DNA from 3 places in the Brevibacillus agri genome. Region 2 is predicted to be linked to each of the others. Evidence: riboswitches for the same ligand, from Rfam matches in the RefSeq annotation. Region 2 holds a riboswitch; each other region holds the start of a gene.
What was found. Region 2 has a riboswitch for cobalamin ahead of cobO (cob(I)yrinic acid a,c-diamide adenosyltransferase). Riboswitches for the same ligand answer to the same signal wherever they lie in the genome.
Positions count from the first base shown of each region.

Region 1: linked by a shared signal. The riboswitch ahead of BA6348_RS06850 (energy-coupling factor ABC transporter permease) and the one ahead of cobO (cob(I)yrinic acid a,c-diamide adenosyltransferase) in region 2 are both predicted to bind cobalamin.
Region 3: linked by a shared signal. The riboswitch ahead of BA6348_RS18985 (ABC transporter substrate-binding protein) and the one ahead of cobO (cob(I)yrinic acid a,c-diamide adenosyltransferase) in region 2 are both predicted to bind cobalamin.

Region 1 is NZ_CP026363.1:1,373,115-1,380,060, reverse strand. It holds gene glnA (type I glutamate--ammonia ligase) at 1-380, shown strand, start outside; one part of gene BA6348_RS06870 (IS3 family transposase) at 600-858, shown strand; one part of gene BA6348_RS06870 (IS3 family transposase) at 858-1,750, shown strand; gene BA6348_RS26530 (hypothetical protein) at 1,819-1,980, opposite strand; gene BA6348_RS06865 (energy-coupling factor ABC transporter ATP-binding protein) at 2,278-3,129, opposite strand; gene cbiQ (cobalt ECF transporter T component CbiQ) at 3,134-3,925, opposite strand; gene BA6348_RS06855 (energy-coupling factor ABC transporter substrate-binding protein) at 3,922-4,206, opposite strand; gene BA6348_RS06850 (energy-coupling factor ABC transporter permease) at 4,203-4,967, opposite strand; cobalamin riboswitch at 5,114-5,310, opposite strand; gene BA6348_RS06845 (quinone-dependent dihydroorotate dehydrogenase) at 5,465-6,556, opposite strand; gene BA6348_RS06840 (GerAB/ArcD/ProY family transporter) at 6,701-6,946, shown strand, end outside.
Region 2 is NZ_CP026363.1:4,641,809-4,648,754, reverse strand. It holds gene BA6348_RS22725 (RNA-guided endonuclease TnpB family protein) at 1-453, shown strand, start outside; gene BA6348_RS22720 (hypothetical protein) at 651-1,028, shown strand; partial or broken gene BA6348_RS28105 (MFS transporter) at 1,046-1,510, opposite strand; gene BA6348_RS28100 (MFS transporter) at 1,525-1,809, opposite strand; gene BA6348_RS22710 (MarR family winged helix-turn-helix transcriptional regulator) at 1,826-2,245, opposite strand; cobalamin riboswitch at 2,441-2,660, shown strand; gene cobO (cob(I)yrinic acid a,c-diamide adenosyltransferase) at 2,944-3,483, shown strand; gene cobD (threonine-phosphate decarboxylase CobD) at 3,483-4,589, shown strand; gene cobU (bifunctional adenosylcobinamide kinase/adenosylcobinamide-phosphate guanylyltransferase) at 4,586-5,125, shown strand; gene cobS (adenosylcobinamide-GDP ribazoletransferase) at 5,122-5,862, shown strand; gene BA6348_RS22685 (histidine phosphatase family protein) at 5,859-6,482, shown strand; gene cbiB (adenosylcobinamide-phosphate synthase CbiB) at 6,479-6,946, shown strand, end outside.
Region 3 is NZ_CP026363.1:3,857,737-3,864,682, forward strand. It holds gene BA6348_RS18975 (heme ABC transporter ATP-binding protein) at 1-70, opposite strand, end outside; gene BA6348_RS18980 (FecCD family ABC transporter permease) at 67-1,104, opposite strand; gene BA6348_RS18985 (ABC transporter substrate-binding protein) at 1,152-2,186, opposite strand; cobalamin riboswitch at 2,477-2,683, opposite strand; gene BA6348_RS18990 (M24 family metallopeptidase) at 2,699-3,790, opposite strand; gene BA6348_RS18995 (alpha/beta fold hydrolase) at 3,916-4,680, shown strand; gene BA6348_RS19000 (ABC transporter permease) at 4,738-5,631, opposite strand; gene BA6348_RS19005 (ABC transporter permease) at 5,649-6,659, opposite strand; gene BA6348_RS19010 (ABC transporter substrate-binding protein) at 6,763-6,946, opposite strand, start outside.

The DNA.
Region 1 (6,946 bases), 2.1 Mb from region 2:
CCGCGGTAACGCCAAAAGCGTCCCGGATCGAATTCCGCACGCCAGACTCCACCGCCAACCCATACCTGGCCTTCGCTGCCATGCTGATGGCTGGCCTGGACGGCATCAAGCGCAAGCTCGACCCGCGCGAACTCGGCTACGGCCCGCTGGATCGCAACATCTACGACCTGTCCGACGCAGAAAAGCATGAAATCAAGCGCGCTCCTGGCTCCCTGGAGGAAGCCTTGACTGCCCTCGAACAAGACCACGCTTTCCTGCTCGAAGGCGACGTCTTCAACAAGGAAGTCATCGAAAGCTGGATCGCCCTGAAGCGCGCGGATATTCAACAAGTAGAGCGCACGGTGAATCCGAAAGAGTTTGAGTTGTACTACGATCTGTAAGATTTGTTCATACAAAATAGCCCGTTAATTACGCTGGTTTTTCACCCTTGATTCCTCAAAATAGGGACACTTCGGTGATAATTTACACAAAAAGGCACAGGTTTTACCCATAAAACAACTTAGCCCTTCCCGTTTTGGTATTATCCCCTCATGGTAGACAGTGAAAAAAGACCTCATGGTATGATGAGATCAACACTGTTGACCGGAGGGGATTTTCTTATGCCGCCACGTAAAGGGCAAAAACAGCAGCAATATGACGAAGCAACGAAGAGCGAAGCAGTACGTTTGCGGGTTGAGGAGCATTGGAGCTACCCAATGATAATGGAGAAATTAGGCATTAAAAGTAAGACGCAGATTCGGGAGTGGGTACAGAAACGGCAAAACGGTGAAACGTTTGAAGACTATAGAGGGCGATGGATCAAGAAGTATTTCAGCAGTCTAGAGGAAGAGAACAACTACTTGAAAGCGCAGGTCGAATACCTAAAAAAGCTCAATCCAAATCTACACGGGGAGGGAAGTTGGATAAGCAAACCCGGTTTAGGACGATCGAAGAAATGAGTCGCAAGTACGCTGTGGTCATGCTATGCGAAATAGCGGAGGTCTCCCGGGCGGGCTACTACAAGTGGAAGGCGACGGAGAAGGTTCGTAAGGTACGTGTGGAGCAGGATGCCGACCTAAAGGAACATATACTGGCAATTCACCGCATTCGCCCATACTTTGGGTATAAACGAATGCGCACGGCTCTACGCAAAGAGGGACTACAAGTAAATACGAAGAAAGTTCGCCGACTGATGCGAGAATTGGGCATCCGCTCAGTGATCCGCAAAAAGCGTCCATTTGCCGGCCGCAAGCCCTCCATCGTGTTCAACAATGTCCTTAATCGCCAGTTCGCTGCGGACGAGGCTAGAAAGAAATATGTAACCGATATTACCTATATTCGAGTCGTCGATGACTTCATTTATCTGTCCGTGGTCCTGGATCTGTATAATAACGAAACGGTTGCTTGGGAAGTGTCGGAGAGAAACGATCTTGATCTTGTGCTGTCTACGGTGAAGCAACTGGGTAATGGAGATGCGATCCTGCACTCCGACCAAGGATTCCAGTACACTACCAAGACATACGCAAATCTGTTGCAAGAACAAGGGCTAACCGGAAGCCATTCCAGACGGGGGAACTGCTTCGACAACGCTTGTGTTGAATCGTTTTTTTCACACCTGAAGACGGAAAAGTTGTATCTGGAGAAACCAAGAGATATAGCTCACGCTCGCAAACTGATCGCTGAATACATCGAATTCTACAATACAGAACGGTTCCAGAAAAAACTCGGCGACCTCTCCCCAGTCCAATACCGGGAATCGATCGCCGCTTAAGATAGCGTCTTTTTTTAGTGTCTACTTGACGGGGCTATGACCAGGCCGAGAAGGGCTTTTGGCGCGGGCTACGACTTTCCTGTCAAATACTCGTCTTTCGCCTTTTTTTCCTGTTCTTCGTTGGTCATTTCTTTTTCCAGGACATTGAACATGAGCTGGTCTTTGACTTTGCCGGGGAATTCTTTTTGCTCCACGCCAGCAAGCCCTGAGCTCAAGGAATCGTGTTCCATCGCGATACCTCCAGAGGAATTTTGAGGTTAAGATGCCCCAAAAAAACAGCGGCCATGCACGGCGCTCGGAAACCACCCATACACGGCGTTCGCCACCAATCAGCGCAATCCCCGTTATCCGGCAGGCAGGAAAAGCCCCATTGAAGCGAATGAGACAGCGCCAAGCAAAAGCGGTCATCCAAAACGTCAGACCGACCACAGGCACAGCAGCCGGCCTCCTTTCCTTTTGCCCAAAACCGCGCAACGTTTGGCACGCAAAAAAGCGGCCGCCGAGACGACCGCTTGCCTGTACCTTATCTACCGGACCATCACCTGTCCGGCCAGCCGTGTTTTTAATTCCTCCAGCGAACACGGAATCCGTTCGCCCGCCTCCCGCCTCCATTCAGGCGGCAACGCATCCCACAGCTCGGCGATCAGCGGCATGCCCAAATGCAGGCTTTCCAGCATTTCTCTTCGCGCCAGCGCCTCCTGGGGCTCTCCGGCAAAAATCAGCCGGCCTTCATCCATGACGCAAATCCACTCCGCCCATTCGAAAGCGATGTCCATATCGTGGGTCGCCATCAGCACGGTCGTGCCGTTTTGGTGAATGGCATCCAGCTCGCGCAGCAAATTTTTGGTCTGGTAACGGTCGAGGTAGGCCGTAGGCTCATCCAACAGCAGCAGCTCCGGCGCAAGCACCATGACCCCGGCAAGGGCGAGACGCCGCTTTTGTCCCAGGCTGAGGTGGTGAATCGGAACGTCCGCCAGCTCTGTCATGCCAAACGCGTCCAGGACAGCCCGCACTTTCTCGCGGATTACGTCGGCGGGCAAGTTCCGGTTGCACAGCCCGTAGGAAATATCCTCGGCGACCGTGCTGGCGATCAACTGATGCTCCGGGTCCTGGAAGACCAGCCCGACTTTTTGCGTCATCTCTTGCAAGGCAGCGCGTTTGTAGCTGAGGGGCGTTCCTCGCCACAGCACTTGCCCTTGCTGCGGCTGGATGATGCCGTTCCCGTGCAAAAACAAGGTGGACTTGCCGCAGCCGTTTCGCCCGAGCAAGGCGCATTTTTTCCCCTCCGGAATGCCCAGGGACAACCCTTTCAGGACAGGGCCACGGCCGCCTGGATAGGCGTAGTGCAAATCAACAAATTCCAACAGCCATGATGTCAAAGCATTACCCTCCTGTCCACCACTCCAGCAAAATCAGCAAAATACAGCCTGCGATTGACTCTGCTTCATATCGGCCGGAGCGAGAATGAGTGTGCAAGGAAAGCACCTGCAGGCTTTCCCCGAAGCCTCTCGCTGCCATCCCTTTGTACAGCGCATCGTACTTGCGCATGGACCTGACGAACAACTGCGCGGCCAGTCCGCTCGCATCCCGCAGCATCGCCCGGAACCCGCGATGGCCTCCGCGCGCGCGCTGGGCAATCCACAGTTGATGAGAGACGCCGAGCAGCACGAAAATAAAACGGTACGTAATCATGAGCAAATCCGTCACGATGACCGGAAGTTTCAGCTTGCGCAGCACTTGCAAAATCTCGGCAAACGGCACGGTAAACAAGACAAAAGCAAAGCAGGCGAGGCTGGCCATCGTCCGCCAAAAAAGCAGCCACACCTTGTCGAGCGCGCTTGCCGGAACGTAGACCAGATACGGCCCGATCTTCCACGCCGCAACTGCCTGGACGACCGCCCCTGCATCCGCTCTTACTGCTTCCAGCAACAGCGCCGGAAGCCCCAGGACAAAAAACGACAGGGACAAGATGAAAAATCCGAAATAGAAACGGACGGGAATACGGGCATACACCATTACCCATACTCCCATCCATAGACAAATCGCCATCTGCAACCATTCATGTCCCGTCAAAACGAGCAAAATCAGCACGCCCGCAAACAGGAGCTTGTGCTCAGGCGGCAAAAATCGCAGCCGGTTTTGATAGGAAAGCGAATCAAGCTGCTGCCAATTCATTTTTTATGCTTATCCAGCCGGCCCTTGTACAATCCCACGGCATAGCCGACAACGCCCGCCCCGAGCGCCGCTTGCACCGCGAACAGCAAGCTCTCTGTCTCGCCACCTGGCGGTTCAAGCAACGGCTCGAACCACGGCTCGTAAGCAGGGGCGATTTCCTTGATCGCTTCCTCAGCCGCTCCATCTGCTCCCCCGAACTCCGAATCCTGCACCAACAGCAACGGCACAACCGCCAGCAAGACTACGCCCAGGAGCAGCAGCCAGTTCATCCCTTTTTTCACAGCGATTCCTCCCGTTTCAGCAGGCGAAGTTGCGCCAGCTCTTTTGCATTGTAAGACTGCAGCCAGTTCCAGACGAGCACGGTCAAAAGCCCTTCGCTGATCGCCAACGGAACCTGGGTGATGGCAAAAATTCCTGCGAATTTCGCGAACGATGCCATAACGCCGCCGGATTCAGCCGGGAAAGCCAAAGCCAACTGCACGGAGGTCACGACATAAGTAGCCAAGTCTGCGAGCGCAGCAGCAGCGAATACGGCCAAACGCTGTCCGCCGTTTCCGCGCACGATCAGGCGATAGACGCCGTAAGCTACCATCGGCCCTACTACTGCCATGGACACCGCATTGGCTCCAAGCGTCGTCAGCCCTCCATGCGCCAAAAGCAGCGCCTGGAACAGCAGCACCAGGCTGCCGAGCACGGACATGACCCACGGGCCAAACATGATCGCGCCAAGCCCGGTTCCCGTCGGGTGCGAGCTGCTGCCCGTCACCGAAGGAATTTTCAGCGCAGACAACACAAAGGCAAACGCGCCGGATACGCCGATCAGCAGCTTCATTTGCGGATGCTCCTTGACGATTTTGTTCAAGGAACGAATGCCGAAAATAAAAAATGGAATAAATACTACCCACCAAAACAGCGCCCAGCCCAGCGGCAAATACCCTTCCATGATGTGCATCGCGTGGGACGTCTGCGGTTCATTTACGAGAAAATAAAGGACAAAGCCTGCAATCAACAGACAGGTCGAAACGAAACGGGATCGATTCAAGACATTTCCTCCTCCTTTGCTGTTCTTTCTTTTTTCACCAACAAAAAAACCTCATCCGCTAGCAGACGAGGTATGCGCACAAAAACAACAGACCGTTGGCACAGTCCTATTGCTTCGTATTCACCGCTCCTTTCCGCGAAGGTATTCCTGGGTGTGGCAAGTAGGTAGGTCTCCTGGCTTTCAGCTCATCGCGCTCTTTGTCCTTCCCCATATGAATATGAGTGGCTCTATCTCAAAGAGAACTCCCTGATTACAGTGGCGGGACCGCTCGGGACTTTCACCCGATTCCCTGTTACCCTTTATGCGGCTTGCACATAAAGGCACCTATCGCCGACGATATGCAATTGTTAGATAGTTCTTGCTTGTCCCACATTATTATACAGAATCAAGGGAAAAAGCGGAAGAATATAATCAGCGGAGTATAACTGCGTAAAAAAACCGATGCCCCGCCATTCCGGGAGTCATCGGTCTTTGTTGCATCCGCTTCTTTTTTATGCTTACGACCTGGCGTCCACGCCGACCGCTTCGCTGATGTGGGAAAAGCCGTCGCGCTTCAACAGTTGCAAAAGCTTTTTGTTGATTTGCTTGGAGATGCCCGGGCCTTGATAAATCATTCCGGTGTACACTTGCACGAGACTTGCGCCCGCCCGGATTTTCGCGTACGCATCTTCCCCCGTGAAAATGCCCCCTACGCCAATGATCGGCACCTTGTCGCCCACTTCCTGGTAAATTTCTTTTACCCAGGCAGTCGAACGCTCTGTCAGCGGTTTTCCGCTCAGTCCTCCCGCTTCCTCGGCATAGTGATGCCCTTGAACGGCTTCACGCGACAAGGTCGTATTGGTGGCAATAATGCCGGAAATGCCCTCTTCCACCGCTCCTTGCACGACATCGCGCATGTGCTCGTCGGACATGTCGGGGGCTACTTTGAGCAGAATCGGCTTTTTCTGAATGCCGCGCGCTTCCATTTCCGCCGCTTTTTCGCGCACCGCCCGCACCAGCAGCCGCATGCTCTCGGTTTCCTGCAAATCGCGAAGATTGGGCGTATTCGGAGAGCTGATATTAATGACGAAATAATGGCCGTACGAATAGAGCATGTCCAGGCATTTGATATAGTCAGAAGCCGCTTCCTCATTGGGAGTGACTTTGTTTTTGCCAATGTTGATCCCGATCGGAACATCGGAATACGCGTAATCGACCAGGTGCTGCGAAGCCAAATAAGCACCGTGGTTGTTGAAGCCCATCCGGTTGATGATCGCCTCGTGCTCAGGCAGGCGAAACAGGCGCGGCCGCGGATTGCCCGGCTGTCCTTGCGGGGTCAATGTCCCGACTTCCACGAACCCGAACCCGAGCGCACCCAGTGCATGATACACTTCGGCATTTTTGTCAAAACCGGCGGCGAGCCCTACCGGATTGGGAAACGTCATTCCCCACAGCTTTGTGGCAAGACGCTCGTCCTTCACCTGAAACATCATTCGCAGCAAGCTTTTTCCCGGAGCAGAATCTTCCACCAGCTTCAGGGCATCAACCGTTCTTTCATGAATCTCTTCCGTATCCATCTGGAACAGATATTTCCTAATGAGCTTATACATCCCGGCTGCACTCCTTACTCCATTTTTACCTCATTGTAGAATACCACACTTTATTTATCGTGGGCTAACCTTTATACGCGATACATATTTCCAGCCGGGCAAACAAACCATAACAAAACCACCAAGTCGGGGGGACGTTGGTTCATGAAAGCAGACGGAAAAATCGGGATTGGCCAAGCGATCATGGTGATGATGCTGTCGATCGGAATCACCAATCATGTCACCCTTATCCCCCTGCTGCTCAGCAAAGCCGGGCGCGATGCCTGGCTGAGTGTCATCTTTGGCATGATCCCCTTTTGTGTTTGGGCGTACGCGCTCTATTTCATCAACAGCCGCATCGGACAGCAGTCGTTGTCCCACTGGCTCTTGCTCCGGTCCGGAAAAGCCGTC
Region 2 (6,946 bases):
GAACGCAAAGCATTAGGCAAAAAGAAAAAGGTAAATGCGATTCGTAGTTCAAAAGATAAAGAACAACGTTGGATGAAAGACCAAGACCATAAGGTTAGTCGTGCTATCGTAAATTTTGCAAAAGACAATAAAATTTCTGTCATTCGCTTGGAACAACTGGCGAATATTAGACAGACGGCAAGAACAAGCCGTAAAAACGAAAAGAATCTGCATACTTGGTCATTTTATCGCCTGTCTCAGTTCATTGAATATAAAGCGAATTTAGTTGGTATTAGGGTTGAGCATGTGAATCCTGCATACACAAGTCAGACATGCCCTAAATGCTCTGAGAAGAATAAGGCACAAGACCGTAAGTATAAATGCAAATGTGGATTCGAAAAACATCGTGATTTAGTCGGTGCTATGAACATTCGATATGCACCTGTGATTGATGGTAACAGTCAATCAGCCTAAGATGCTATATGCACTGTCTTAGGAGGGGCAATGAGATGCCCTCATCTTGAAGGCTGTTCAAAACAGAAATGGACTGCGAACGCTTAGTCATTCAAGAATCCCACCCGTACACCGCAAGGTGGAAGGCTTGCGGCTTTAGCCGTGGGAGTCTCAACAGTCAGCCCTATTGCGATTTGCCCGAATGTTATGCGGGCTGGATGATACGCAAGGCTCCACAGTCGGGGGAAATTTTTGAACCGCAGACGGTGCAGGACAAGATCGACCTCGCTTCACGCTCTACGATCTGCATCCCGGTCATTCTCGATCTGGCGGAGCGAAAAGTGATCTGGACGGACATCGCGCTGCGCTCCCACCCCCGGTTTGTCAATAACGTAGAGGCGAACGGAGGCGGCGTGGAGTGGATGGGAAGGGCGCTCACCTCGCTGGTGAAGCCCACTCTCTATGAGCTGTTCACGCTTCATGCGCAAGCGAGAGGCACGCTGACTGACCGGGCGGATGAGGCGGACACGGTTTTCTCCATGGACGAGGGAATCACTCCGTTTGACCTGGAAATCATCATGGCGGACTTTTTGTAAGCTCGCTGGTTTCGTTAGGCAAAGGGAATGAGGTGCGTGTCCATTAAGCCGGTAGTGGTGAATCCGCAGATGAAAAACGGCAAAATCAGAAACCAGAAAGCCTTGGTTGGAAATATCCGCCTGACCGGTTGCCGGCTGGAAGGATGTATTTGTTGTCTTTCATCTGCGATCTGTGGCGAACCTCCTATCGGTTGCAACCCCTTTTCGGCAGGATGATTCTTCAGAAGAAACATCATGACGGGAAATACCACGATCAGTAAAAAGAGACCCAATACCGCAACAGCCATTTTCCAGTCAAACCACTGTATGAAAAACAGTGAGGCTGGCACAACTACCATTTGGCCTACGCTAAAGCCAGCCTCTATTACTCCGAATGCGAGTCCACGCCTTTTATTGAACCAATTTGTGACCATAATGGTTGCGGCTACATTGGAGGCACCTCCAACACCAATGGAAGCGAAGACACCATAGAGAATAAACAATTGCCAGAGGGAAGTTACCCATTGCGTGAAAAAATGCTCAGACCAACCAGAAGTGTGCTGCCTAAGAGAATGGACCTGGCACCAAAGCGGTCAATCAACCTGCCTGCTATTGGTTGGGATATGCCATAAATGACAAAACTCAATGTGGAGATGAGAGAAATGGTACCTCGATCCGCGGCAAAGCCATTCTCCCAAGGTTCAATAAATGCTCCGAAAGAAAGTCTTGCTCCTTGCACAGCCAACAATGCGAAAAAGGTGACAAATAAAATGATCCACGCGTAATGCACTTTGCTCTTCACAGTCTCAACGCACTCCTTATGAGTTTAATCCCAATCTGGTCAGCATGTTTTTGAATAATTTCGCTTCTTCTTCACTGAATATGGACATCGCTTCTTGATTCACTTCGTCACTGATCTGATTCAGAGGTTGTTCCAATTCCTTGCCTCGCAGAGTCAGAAAAATCAAGTTCGTCCGGCGATCATTGGGATCGGAACGACGCTCGATGAGCCCCATATTTTGCAGTCGATCGAGCACCCCCGTGATGGTTGCTCCATCCAAGCGAAGCCGACTACCCAATTCCACACCTTTTTGGCCATCTTTTTCCCATAGCGCATGTAATAGAACAAACTGCACGGGAGTAATCCCGTACGGCGATAATTTGGCCTTTTCCATTTGCCAGATTTTTTGATACGCCTTCCCGAGAAGAAACCCATAGCAATCCTCAATCCGATCCATATGTACCTCCAAATATTTTATTGGAAATCGATGTAAGAATAAGATAACACGCACACAAAAGATTTGTGTACAAATAATTAGTTCACAAAACAAAGATCAATGCCCAGTATGTTCCTATCCGCAGCTTTTGCTTGAATCCCCGGTAGCATTTGCTATTATTAAAGCAAGTGCTTGTCATAGAAAAGAACGACATTTGAATATGGTAGAAAAACAGGTCCTTGTTTTTCGCAAGCGATAGTTTGCGAATGCGAGGTTAAAAGGGAAGTTTGGTGAAAAGCCAACGCGGTCCCGCCACTGTAAAAGAGGAGCTCTTCTTCTTGGCAACGGCGCCATCCACTGCACGCCAGCGTGCGGGAAGGAGGAAGAAGAGCGAAGATCCTTGAGCCAGGAGACCTGCCTGTTTTGATGTCCACTGATTTCCTTCGGGTCAAAGGATGAGGTGAGGATTGTTGCAGTCGGCTATCCGCGCTTTGTTTTCCTTGGAGGTTTGGGGAAACAAGGCGTTTTTTTGTACGCGGAAAGCGAAACAGGAAGCAAATCGGCAAACTCTTCACTTTTTCAGTCAGGTAAATAACGAGGCTATGGAAAACATTTGAAATAGGCAACGGAGCCTAAACTGCATTTTTGGAGCGCTGTGCCTCCGAAAATTATTAGGGATGGGCAACGGGGCCTACAGTTTATTTTGGGGGTGAGCGTACTTGAGCAACAAGCGGGGCCTGTTTTTGGTCTACACCGGAGACGGCAAAGGAAAGACAACAGCCGCGGTGGGGCTGGCTGTGCGCGCGACTGGACGAGGCAAAAAGGTCATCATGATCCAGTTCATCAAGTCGCCGGAGCGCACGTACGGAGAGAAAATCATCTTCGACAAGCTGGGCATCGAAATCGTGCAAAAAGGCGTAGGCTTCACCTGGACGAAGACGCCGGAGGAGCATCGCGCGGCGCTGCAGGAAGCGTGGGCGTTCGCCCGGGAAAAGCTCGCTTCGGGCGAGTACGATGTCGTCATTCTCGACGAGCTGAACAATGCGCTGGCGATCGACCGTTTTCCGATTGCGGACGTGCTGCCGCTCGCGGACGTTTTGGAAGCGATTCAAAACAGGCCGAGCCATGTGCATCTGGTCGTGACGGGGCGGAGCGCCAAGCAGGAAATCATCGACATGGCCGATCTCGTGACAGAGATGAAGCAGATCAAGCATTACTACGATGAAGGAATACCAGCGGTGCTGGGGGTAGAGTTTTGATGAACGTACTGGAAGCGTACGGCCACGGCGGAGATTTGCTGACGGCAGCGGACCGCTTTGGGATGGAGCCGGGCCAATTCCTTGATTTCAGTGCCAATATTAACCCGCTGGGCATGCCGGACAGCGTGCGCGAGATGCTTTTGGCCTCGCTGTCTGCCGTGCTGCGTTACCCGGACCCTGGGCATCGCCAGTTTCGCCGGGCGTTGGCGCAGCGGTTGCAGTTGCCAAAGGAATGGCTTTTGCCTGCGAACGGAGCGGCAGAAGCGATGGCGCTCGCGATTCTCGGGCTGCAGCCGCAAACAGTCGGCGTGATTTATCCTTGCTTTTCGGAATATGCAGAGCTTTCCGAGCAGTTTGGCGCAACCGTCATCGGCTGCTACGGAAAAGAAGAGAACGGCTACAAGGCCGACAGCGCCGAGCTGTACCGTCTGTTCGAACAGGCTGATCTGGTGTTTGTCGGCTCGCCGAACAATCCGACTGGCATCTTGTATGAGCCACAGGAGCTGTTGCAGATGGCGGACTGGACGGCCCAGACCGATACGTGGCTGGTCGTGGACGAGGCGTTTCTCGATTTTGTGGAAGAAAGCCGCCAGTTTACGCTGGCAAGTCGGCTGGAGCGCTTTCCCCGCGTCATTTTGCTGCGGTCGATGACGAAAATGTACGCGATCCCCGGCTTGCGTCTCGGATACGCGATCGCCCAGCCTGACGCGATTGCGAAAATGCGCGCGAAGCAGGTGAGCTGGAGCGTGAATGCGCTTGCGCTTTTGGCGGGGGAGCTGTGCTTGCAAGAGCATGAGTACGAGCGGCGGACACGCAGCCTGGTCGCCAGGGAGCGCGCTGGCCTGGTCGCGTTTATTCGCGGGGAGCTGGGCTGGAAGGTCTGGCCGGGGGAGGCGAACTTTTTGCTGCTTCGCTCGCCGGAGGGCTTGCCAGCCGCACAACTGCAAGAGCGGCTCGGCAAAAAAGGCGTGCTGATTCGCAGTTGCGCCATGTATCCCGGATTGACGGCGCATGACGTGCGCATCGCCGTTCGCGGGCCAGAAGACAATGCGCGCTTGATCGCGGCCTTGCGCGAGGTACACAGCGAAGGGAGCGGGGAGCGATGAGTCTTGTGCTGGTGACAGGCGGCGTGCGCTCGGGAAAAAGCCGCTTTGCGGAAGAACTGGCGCAACAGGCCGGAGAGCGCGTCCTGTACGTGGCGACGGGTCAGGCGTGGGACGAGGAAATGCGGCAGCGGATCGAGCGGCACAAGGAGCGGCGGCCGAAGCAGTGGGGCAGCGTGGAGGTCGGCGAGCGGCTGTGCGACTACGAGCCTGCTAGCACACCTTACGACGTCGTGCTGATCGATTGCCTGTCGACGTGGCTGAGCAATCGGCTGATGAGCGTCGAGGAAGCAGAGTGGCGAAGCGAGGCGCACACAGAGGCGCTGCTTGCGGAGGCAGAGGCGTGGCTTGGGCTTGTCCAGCGCTCCCCGCAAAAAGTGATTGCGGTCACGAGCGAGGTCGGGCTGGGCGGTGTCGCCATGAATCGGCTCGGCCGCTGGTTCGCAGACGCGCTGGGCGACGTCAACCAGCGGGCTGCGCGCCAGGCAGAGACGGTCTACGCGGTCATGGCCGGAATCCCGTGGAGGATCAAAGGATGAATGCATTTTGGCACGCGATCGCCTTTTTCACCCGGATTCCGGTTCCGTGGCTGCGCCCGTCCGACGAGGCGTGGAAAAAAAGCGTCAACTGGTATCCGGCAGTCGGGCTGGTCATAGGTATTTTGCTATGGGGAGTCCACCAGACGGGGCTTGTGCTCTTTAGCCCGTGGCTGTCCGCCGTGCTGACGCTCGCTGTCTGGGTGTACATCACAGGCGGACTGCATCTGGACGGCTGGATGGATTTGGCGGACGGACTGGGAAGCAGCCGGCCAAAAGAGCAAGTGCTCGCGATCATGAAAGATAGCCGCGTGGGCGCGATGGGGGTTTTAGCCGCGATCTTGCTACTTTTACTCAAGGCAGGGGCCGTCGCGGAGCTTGCGCATCCTGGCTGGGGTGTGCTCCTCGTATTCGTTCCTGCCATAGCGCGGACACATGTGCTGCTGTCGATTCGGCTGTGGCCGTATTTATCGCAGGAAAAAGGGATCGGCAAAGGCATCAGTGCAGGGCTGTCGCCTGTCGCCATCGCCGCCGGATACATCGTTCTCGCCGCGGCTGGCTGGTTCGCCGGAGGTTTGCAGGTCGTCGCGGCAATGGTCGTCTCGCTTTTGTTCGTGCTGTTGTTTTCCCGCTCGGTCGCCCGCAAGCTCGGCGGCCTGAACGGAGACTGCTACGGAGCAGCTATCGAGAGCGGCGAGGCGGTCATGCTGCTCGTACTGGTCGGGAGCTGGTGGACATGAAGTTGATCTGGATACGGCACGGGGAGACAGACAGCAATCGGGAGCGCAAATATCTCGGGCATAGCGACATTCCTTTGAACGAAAAGGGGGAGCAGCAGGCGCGCGAGCTGGCGCGGCAATTGTCGCAGCAACTAAAACGGCCTGTCGCGCTGTACGCAAGCGATTTGCTCCGCTGCACGCAAACGGCCCGGCCGCTGGCAGACGAGTGGGGGCTGCCGATCATTTCCGTCCCGGCTTTGCGCGAGCTGTCGTTTGGCGACTGGGAGCTTTTGACCTACGAGGAGCTGATGCGCTCGGATGCCGAGTGGGCTGCCCGCTGGTACGACGACCCGTATCGCTGCAGTCCGCCGAATGGCGAGAGCTTGCAGGAACTGGGGCACCGGGTGGACGGCTGGCTGCGCAAGCTTTTGGAGCAGCGGCAAGCGGCTGCGGACGAGACTACGGTTTGCGTCGCGCACGGGGGAGTGATTCGCTGGTTTCAGGCGGTTTGGCTGGAAAACGACCCTAAGCGATATTGGCACGTAGATGGCGTAGGGCACGGAGAGGCCCTGCTGGCGCAATGGGACGGGCGACGCTGGCGAAGACTACGGCTGGAAGGTTTAAAGAGAGGGACAACATGACAGAAGTATGGATATTGTGCGCGGCATACGTGATTGACCGGGTGGTCGGCGACCCGCGCAGCCTGCCGCATCCGGTGGTCATGATCGGCTGGTGGATTACGCGGCTGGAACGGGTCATTCGCGCGGCAGTCAAGCGGGAATCGCAACTGAAGCTGGCTGGCGTCCTGCTCCCGCTGTTGATCGTCACAGGCAGCTACGCGGTCGTCTGGCTGCTGTTATGGGGAGCGGCGTTCATTCATCCGCTGCTCTCGTGGGTGTTGAGCGCGTGGCTCATCTCCACGACGATTGCCACAAAAGGACTCGCGGACGCGGGACTGGAGATCGCCCGCCACCTGCTCGCCGGGGACATGGCAGCGGCGAGGCGCTCTCTGTCGATGGTGGTCGGCCGCGATACGGATCAACTGGACGAACCGGAGATTTGCCGGGGGGCCGTGGAGACGGTGGCGGAAAACATCGTCGATGCG
Region 3 (6,946 bases), 780 kb from region 2:
TCAGGCTAACGTCGCGCAAAATCGTTTTTTTCTCCAGCTCGACCGAAATGTTCTCCACATGCAGATTCATCGCCCGCTACCTCCGAAAGAATATGAGCTGCGCATCATCAACCAAATAAAGAACGGACCGCCGCACAGCGCCGTGATAATCCCGATCGGCAGCTCTTCCGGCGCAAACGCAAGCCGGGCGATCACGTCCGCCCAGATCAGGAAAATGGCCCCGAACAAGGCGCTGACAGGCAGGACGCGACGATGGTCCGAGCCGACGATGACGCGAACGATATGCGGCATCATCAAGCCGACAAAGCCGATAGACCCGCTGATCGAGACGATGACGCCCGTCAAAAGCGCGGTAATGACCAGCAGCAGCTTGCGAAATTGCACCGTATTGACGCCCAGCGTCCCCGCCGCTTCTTCGCCCATCAGCATCGCATTGAGCGAACGGTATTGCGTCAACAGGACAATCAGACAGATGACGACGATCAGCGTCGGTATGGTCAAATACTCCCACTTCCCTCCGGCCAGACTGCCGCTCATCCAGAACAGGACAGAGCGGATGCCGTGCTCGTTGGGCGCGGAAAAAATAATCAGGCTGGTGATCGCAGACAGGATGGCGGAAATCGCGATGCCGGCCATGAGCAGACGCACCGTCGAGTTTTGCCCGCCGATGCGGGACAAGGTAAAAATAAGCAGGATCGAGACGAGCGATCCGGTGAAAGCACCGAAAGAAAGCGCGAATTGTCCGTACATGCTGAATGCTCCGAACAAAATGACCAGCGTCGCTCCGGCCGATGCGCCCGAGGAGACTCCCAATATGTACGGATCTGCGAGGGAGTTGCGAACCAGAGACTGGATCGCCACCCCCACAACAGACAGGCCGGCCCCGACGACAGCCCCCAGCAGGACGCGGGGAAACCGAATGTCCCAGATAATGGTCTGTTCTCCTTTTGACCAATCCACTTCCACCCATTGATTGACCAGCGGGAGATTCGCCAAGGCAATTTTCCATACCGTCGCTGGTTTGATTTCCACCGAGCCGAGTGTCACCGCAAACGTAATCGAGACGACAAGCCCGATCAGCAGGGCAACGATGATGAAGGGCATCTTGATCTTGTGCAGGGCCGTTCCCTCCTTGTCTAAGCAGCCGTTTCTTATTTGAATGTATCCGGGTGCAGACCTTCCGCGAGAATTTTCAGCGCGATCGGTGCGCGTACCCCTTCGGACGCTGCGGACAATGGCAGCACGATCAGACGTTTGTTCTGGATCGCTGGCACGTCAGCCAGTTCCTTTTTGGACAACAGGAAGTTTTGTTTTTGCTCGATCGTCTTGTCGCCGTAGTCGACCACGACGATGACGTCTGGCTTGCGGTTCACGACTTCTTCCCAGCTTACGGTCGCCCAGCCTTTTTGAATGTCGTCGAACACGTTTTTGCCGCCTGCCGCTTTAATCAGAGAAGTCATGTAGTTGTTGGCAGCGGTCAGCGGCTGGTCTTCTCCGCTGTCGTACACGAACACGTTCAGCGGCTTGTCCACCGTGCCGATTTTGCTCACGGTTTGCTCGATTTCCGCTTTCATTTTGCCAATCAGTTCGTTCGCCTTGTCTTCTACGCGGAAAATGCGGCCGATGTTTCGAATATCGGCGAACACGTCGTCAATCGTCGGACCCGGCTTGTTCGAGGACTCTTGCAGGTACGATTTGATTCCCGCCTTTTCCAAGTCCTCCATCGAGCCTACGCCTTTGTCGCCAAATGCGCTTTTCCAGCCTGCGTAGACGAAGTCAGGGTTTGCGGCCAAAAGCACTTCTTTGGTCGGATACTTGTCAGACAGGACTGGTACCTTGTCGTAGTCGGCTTTCAGCTCAGGCAAAATGTGATCGTCCAGGTACGCGGTTCCGACCATTTTGTCAGCCAGCCCCAGCGCGAGCATGACTTCGGTTACGTGCTGGTTCATTGTCACAGCGCGTTTTGGCGCTTCCGGGTACGTCATCTCGATCCCGTTGGTCACAATCGTGACGGGCTTGTTGTCAGCAGCAGGCTGGGCCGTTTGCTCCGAGCCAGCATTCGCCACCGTGGATTCGGTCGTAGCAGGTGCTGCCGAGCTGCATGCGGACAAAAGCAGCATAATCGCTGCCAGCGCTGCCATCCAGAAACCGTGGAAGGCTTTTTTTCTCTTACGGATTGTACTCATCTGGTAACCCCTCTTCTTTTGTTGTTGGCATGATGAAAATGAAGCGTTATGTAAATCGTAATGATTACGAATTACACCTTTACTATACAGAGAGCCTGCTTGTTTGGCAACACAGGAAATGCATCACCCCTTTCACAGCCTCGACCGCCACGGCGATGTTCATAGAAAAAAGCACCCCCCAGTTTCCAATCGGGAGGTGCTTGACATACGTAGACATGCCTATAGATTCGGCGTTGCCAATGACGCCTGTTCCTAGTCTGCTTCCACATCTGTCCCATCCTCGTGGGTCGATTGTAAATCATCTCATGGCAGGTCTCCTGGCTTACGAATCATCATCCCCAGCGCCCTTCCCATTTTTCGTCGCGCGAAAAACAGTGGCTTTTTTGCTGGACACTCCTCGTTACAGTGGCGGGACCGCGCCGGATTTTCACCGGACTTCCCTATTAAGCTGGCGGAACCAAACGATTCCGGGCAGCACCATCAGATTCATATAAAATTGTGAGTTTGAAGCCTTATCCGATCACCGTCAGTTTTTTCGGGAACTTGCTCAACACTTCTACGCCTGTTTCGGTTACGAGCACATCGTCCTCGATGCGCACGCCGCCTGCTCCCGGCAAGTACACCCCTGGTTCAATGGTGAACACCATGCCTGGGCGCAGCGTTTCCTGATTTTGCCCATGCACGGACGGATATTCGTGCACATCCATGCCGAGGCCGTGCCCCAGACGGTGAATGAAGTAATCGCCGTAGCCTTTTGCGGCAATGACGTCGCGAGCGGTCTGGTCGAGATGGGCAAACGTCACCCCTGGACGAACTTCGGCAATCGCCGCCTCGTTCGCTGCCAGCACCGTTTCGTAAATATCGCGCAGTTGCTCGCTGATCTGGCCGACAGCAAACGTACGGGTAATATCGGAAACGTAGCCGTCCGCTGCTACCCCGATGTCAAACAGGAGCAAATCGCCTTCCTGCACTTTGCGCGAACCAGGCGTTCCGTGCGGCAATGCCGATTTTTCCCCCGCCAAAACCATCGTGGAAAAAGACGGGCCGTCCGCTCCCAGACGCTTCATCTGGTATTCCAGCTCCGCGACGATTTCCATTTCGGTCTGGCCGATTTTGAATGTTTTCAACGTCTCGCCGAGTGTATCTTCAATCAGTTGGACAGCCTTTTGCAAACGAGCCACTTCGTCTGCCGATTTAATCAGGCGCATTTCGCGCAGCGGCTCTTCCACATCCGCGTAGCTCTCTGCACAGATGACTTGTCCCAGCGCCTCGTAACGCTCTACGGTCATGTGGCTTTTTTCGATGCCCAGCTTCTTCAGGTTCGCTGGCAACACTTGCTTGAGAAGCTCGTAAGGATTCTCAATATCCGTATGCGTATGAATCGTCTGAACAGTCGAAGCCGCTGCTGCCGCTTCGCGGTCAAGGGCGGGAACGATCAGGGATGGCTCGCCCTGGGCTGGAATAACCAGACCCATAAAGCGTTCATGCGGATCGGTAAAAAAGCCGGTCAAATAGTAAACGTGCTTGGGAGAGGTGATGACTACCGCGTCGAGCTCTTGTTTGGTCAAAAATTCGTGCAGTTTCGAAATGCGCTCCAAATACACCTGCGTCACCTTCGCTTTCGACAAGATTCTTCCTCGAGAATACCATTTCCCTGTCCAAAAAAGAAGAGCGGAACGGAAAATTCTCTCTTGAAACGGACACCATATGCTAGGGGTGAATAACCAACATGGAACCAACCATCGTACAACTGGACAGCCACCGCATCGCCTGCCACCTGTCAGGGCGCGGCACGCCACTCGTGTGCATTCACGCCCCGTGCATCGGCTCTGTCAACTTCGACTATCAAGAGCCGCTTGCGGATGTTTGCCAACTCGTCGTGCCAGACCTCCCGGGGCATGGCGACAGCTCCCCGCTGGCTGGACCTACGACCATGCGCGAGCTTGCCAGCGTGATTCACGGGCTTTGCCAGTCGCTCGGACTTGAGCGTCCGTTGCTTTTGGGGTACTCGCAGGGGGCTTCGCTCGTCCTCGAATACTGCCTCCGCTTTCCCGAAAACGTGCGCGGCGCCATCCTCGTCAGCGCCTTTTCCGAAGTAACCGACTTTTCGTTGCACAGCCGTTTTCTGCTCGCCCAATCGCTGTCCTGCCTGCACGCAGCTCCGCTGATTGCCAGGTCGATCGCCGCCTCTCATCTCGACGACCCGCTTGCTCGCTCCCGCTGGATTGAGCATGGCAGCCAAACAGATGCAGCGAGCCTCCGCCACCTGTACGCCGCCGGGCACCGCTACAATTGCACGGATCAGTTGAGCCAGCTCAAGCTGCCGATGCTGCTCGTCTATGGCGCAGACGATGCGAACATGTTGCCGTATGCCAGGCTACTGGAAAAAAAGCTTCCGCAAGCGGAACTGGTGATGGTGCCGTCGGTCAAGCACCAGGTCGTCACGCGCGCCGCAGCAACGTTCAACCAACTATGCCGCCAATGGCTGAACTGAACAAAAAAAGAGGCGAAAAGGACTGCCTGCGTCCCTTTACGCCCCTTTTGCTGCGTATCAGTTTTTCATCCGCGGGTCAAGCGCATCCCGCAATCCGTCCCCGATCAGGTTGAAGCCGAGAACCGTCAGCATGATCGACAAGCCCGGGAAAATGACTGTCCACGGCGCCTTCTGGATGTACTGGCGAGAATCGGAAAGCATTTTCCCCCACTCCGGCTCCGGCGGTTGGGCACCAAGCCCGAGGAAGCCGAGCGCTGCCGCTTCGATAATCGCTGTCGCAATCCCCATCGTCCCCGTCACGATGATCGGCGCCAGGCTGTTCGGCAAAATGTGCTGCATGAGAATGCGCGAGTCTTTCATCCCGATTGCGCGGGCCGCCATGACGAACTCCTCTTCCTTCAGGCTCAACACGCGCGAGCGCACCAGACGTCCAAAGGTCGGAATGTTGATGATGGCAATGGCCAGTAGCGCATTTTGCAAGGATGGCCCCAGAATGGCGACAATCGCAATCGCCAGAAGAATGCTTGGAAACGCCAGCATGATGTCAAAAACGCGAGAGATGACGGTATCAATCCATCTGCCGTAAAAGCCCGCCAAGAGGCCCAAAATCGTGCCTGCCACGACGGAGCCGATGACCGAGAAGGTCCCGACCCACAAGGAAATGCGCGCACCGTAAACGACGCGGCTAAACACATCCCGCCCGTTGTAATCTGTTCCAAACCAATGCTCTTCGGACGGCGGCTTGTTTTTCATCACCAGCTCCCCCTCGTCATACGGGTACGGAGCAATCACTGGCGCAAAGACGGCAACTGCCACGAAAAACAGAATGATCGCCAGCCCCACCATCGCGAGCTTGTTTTTCCGCAAGGCTCTCCAAGCTTCCCGCCAAGGAGAGACAACTTCTTCCTCTTTTACTCTCAGGGATACCGTCTGTACTTGTGTCTCTGCCATGTCTCTTCGTCCCTCCCCTAGCGGTATTTAATGCGCGGATCGATATAGGCATACAGAAGGTCGACCAGGAGATTAATCAAGACGAAAATCGTAGCGATCACCAAAATGCCGGACTGGATCACCGGATAGTCGCGGTTGCCGATCGCTGTGAAAATGTAGCGGCCGACTCCTGGCCAGCCAAAAATCGTTTCGGTCAGCACCGCTCCGCCCAAAAGCAAGCCCGTTTGCAGACCGATCACCGTCAGCACGGGAATCATCGCGTTTTTCAGCGCGTGCTTGTACACGACCCAGAACTGCGCCAAGCCTTTTGCCCGAGCGGTCCGCACGTAATCGGCACGCATGACTTCCAGCATGCTCGAACGGGTAATCCGGGCGATAATCGCCATCGGAATCGTCCCCAAAGCCACGCCAGGCAGGATCAAATGCTTGATGACCTCCCACAACTGATCCCACTGTCCAGCCAAAATCGTGTCCAGTATATAGAACTGCGTAATGGCCTCTACAGGATTACGCGAATTGTCGCGACCAACGGATGGCAGCCATTTCAGTTCTTGCGCAAAGAACCACTGCTCCATCAACCCTAGCCAAAAAATTGGCATCGAAACACCGATCAAGGCGATCAGCATCGCACAGTAGTCAAACCAGGAGTTTTGCTTCCACGCAGACAAAATCCCTGCGTTCACTCCGATAATGACAGCGAAAAGCATGCTGACAATCGTCAGCTCGGTGGTGGCGGCCAAATACGGGCCGATTTCTTGCGTGATGCTTGCCCCGGAATGCAGGGAAACGCCCAAGTCGCCGGTAATAATCTGCTTCAAGTAGTCAAAATATTGAATGTACCACGGATTGTTCAAGCCTAAAACTTCCCGTAAATCTTCAATCGCTTTCGGACTTGCTTTCTCTCCCAATATGGTCAGAGCCGGATCACCTGGGATGGCACGAATGATGGAAAATACGACGATGGACATGCCCAGTAGAACGGGGATGAGCATAAGAATTCTTCGGATGCTGTAGGATAGCAATGCCATCTCCTCGCTTTCCTTACCAAAAAATAATGACTGCGTGCAAGAAAGAAAGGGTAAGAAGAGGGTCGCTCCTCTTACCCTGCTTGCTCATCGGATCAATCCAGTTTTACTTGAGGTCAACCTTCTCCAAGCTCTCGGAGCCTTTTGGATGCGGCTTGTAGTTGATGATGTTGGCCTTGGCAGCAAGCGCAGGCGTCGAGTGCGCCAGTGGCACCATCGGCACGTCCTTGAAGATGATTTCCTGAACTTGCAGGTACAGCTTCTCGCGTTCTTCCTTGGTCGTCGCAGAC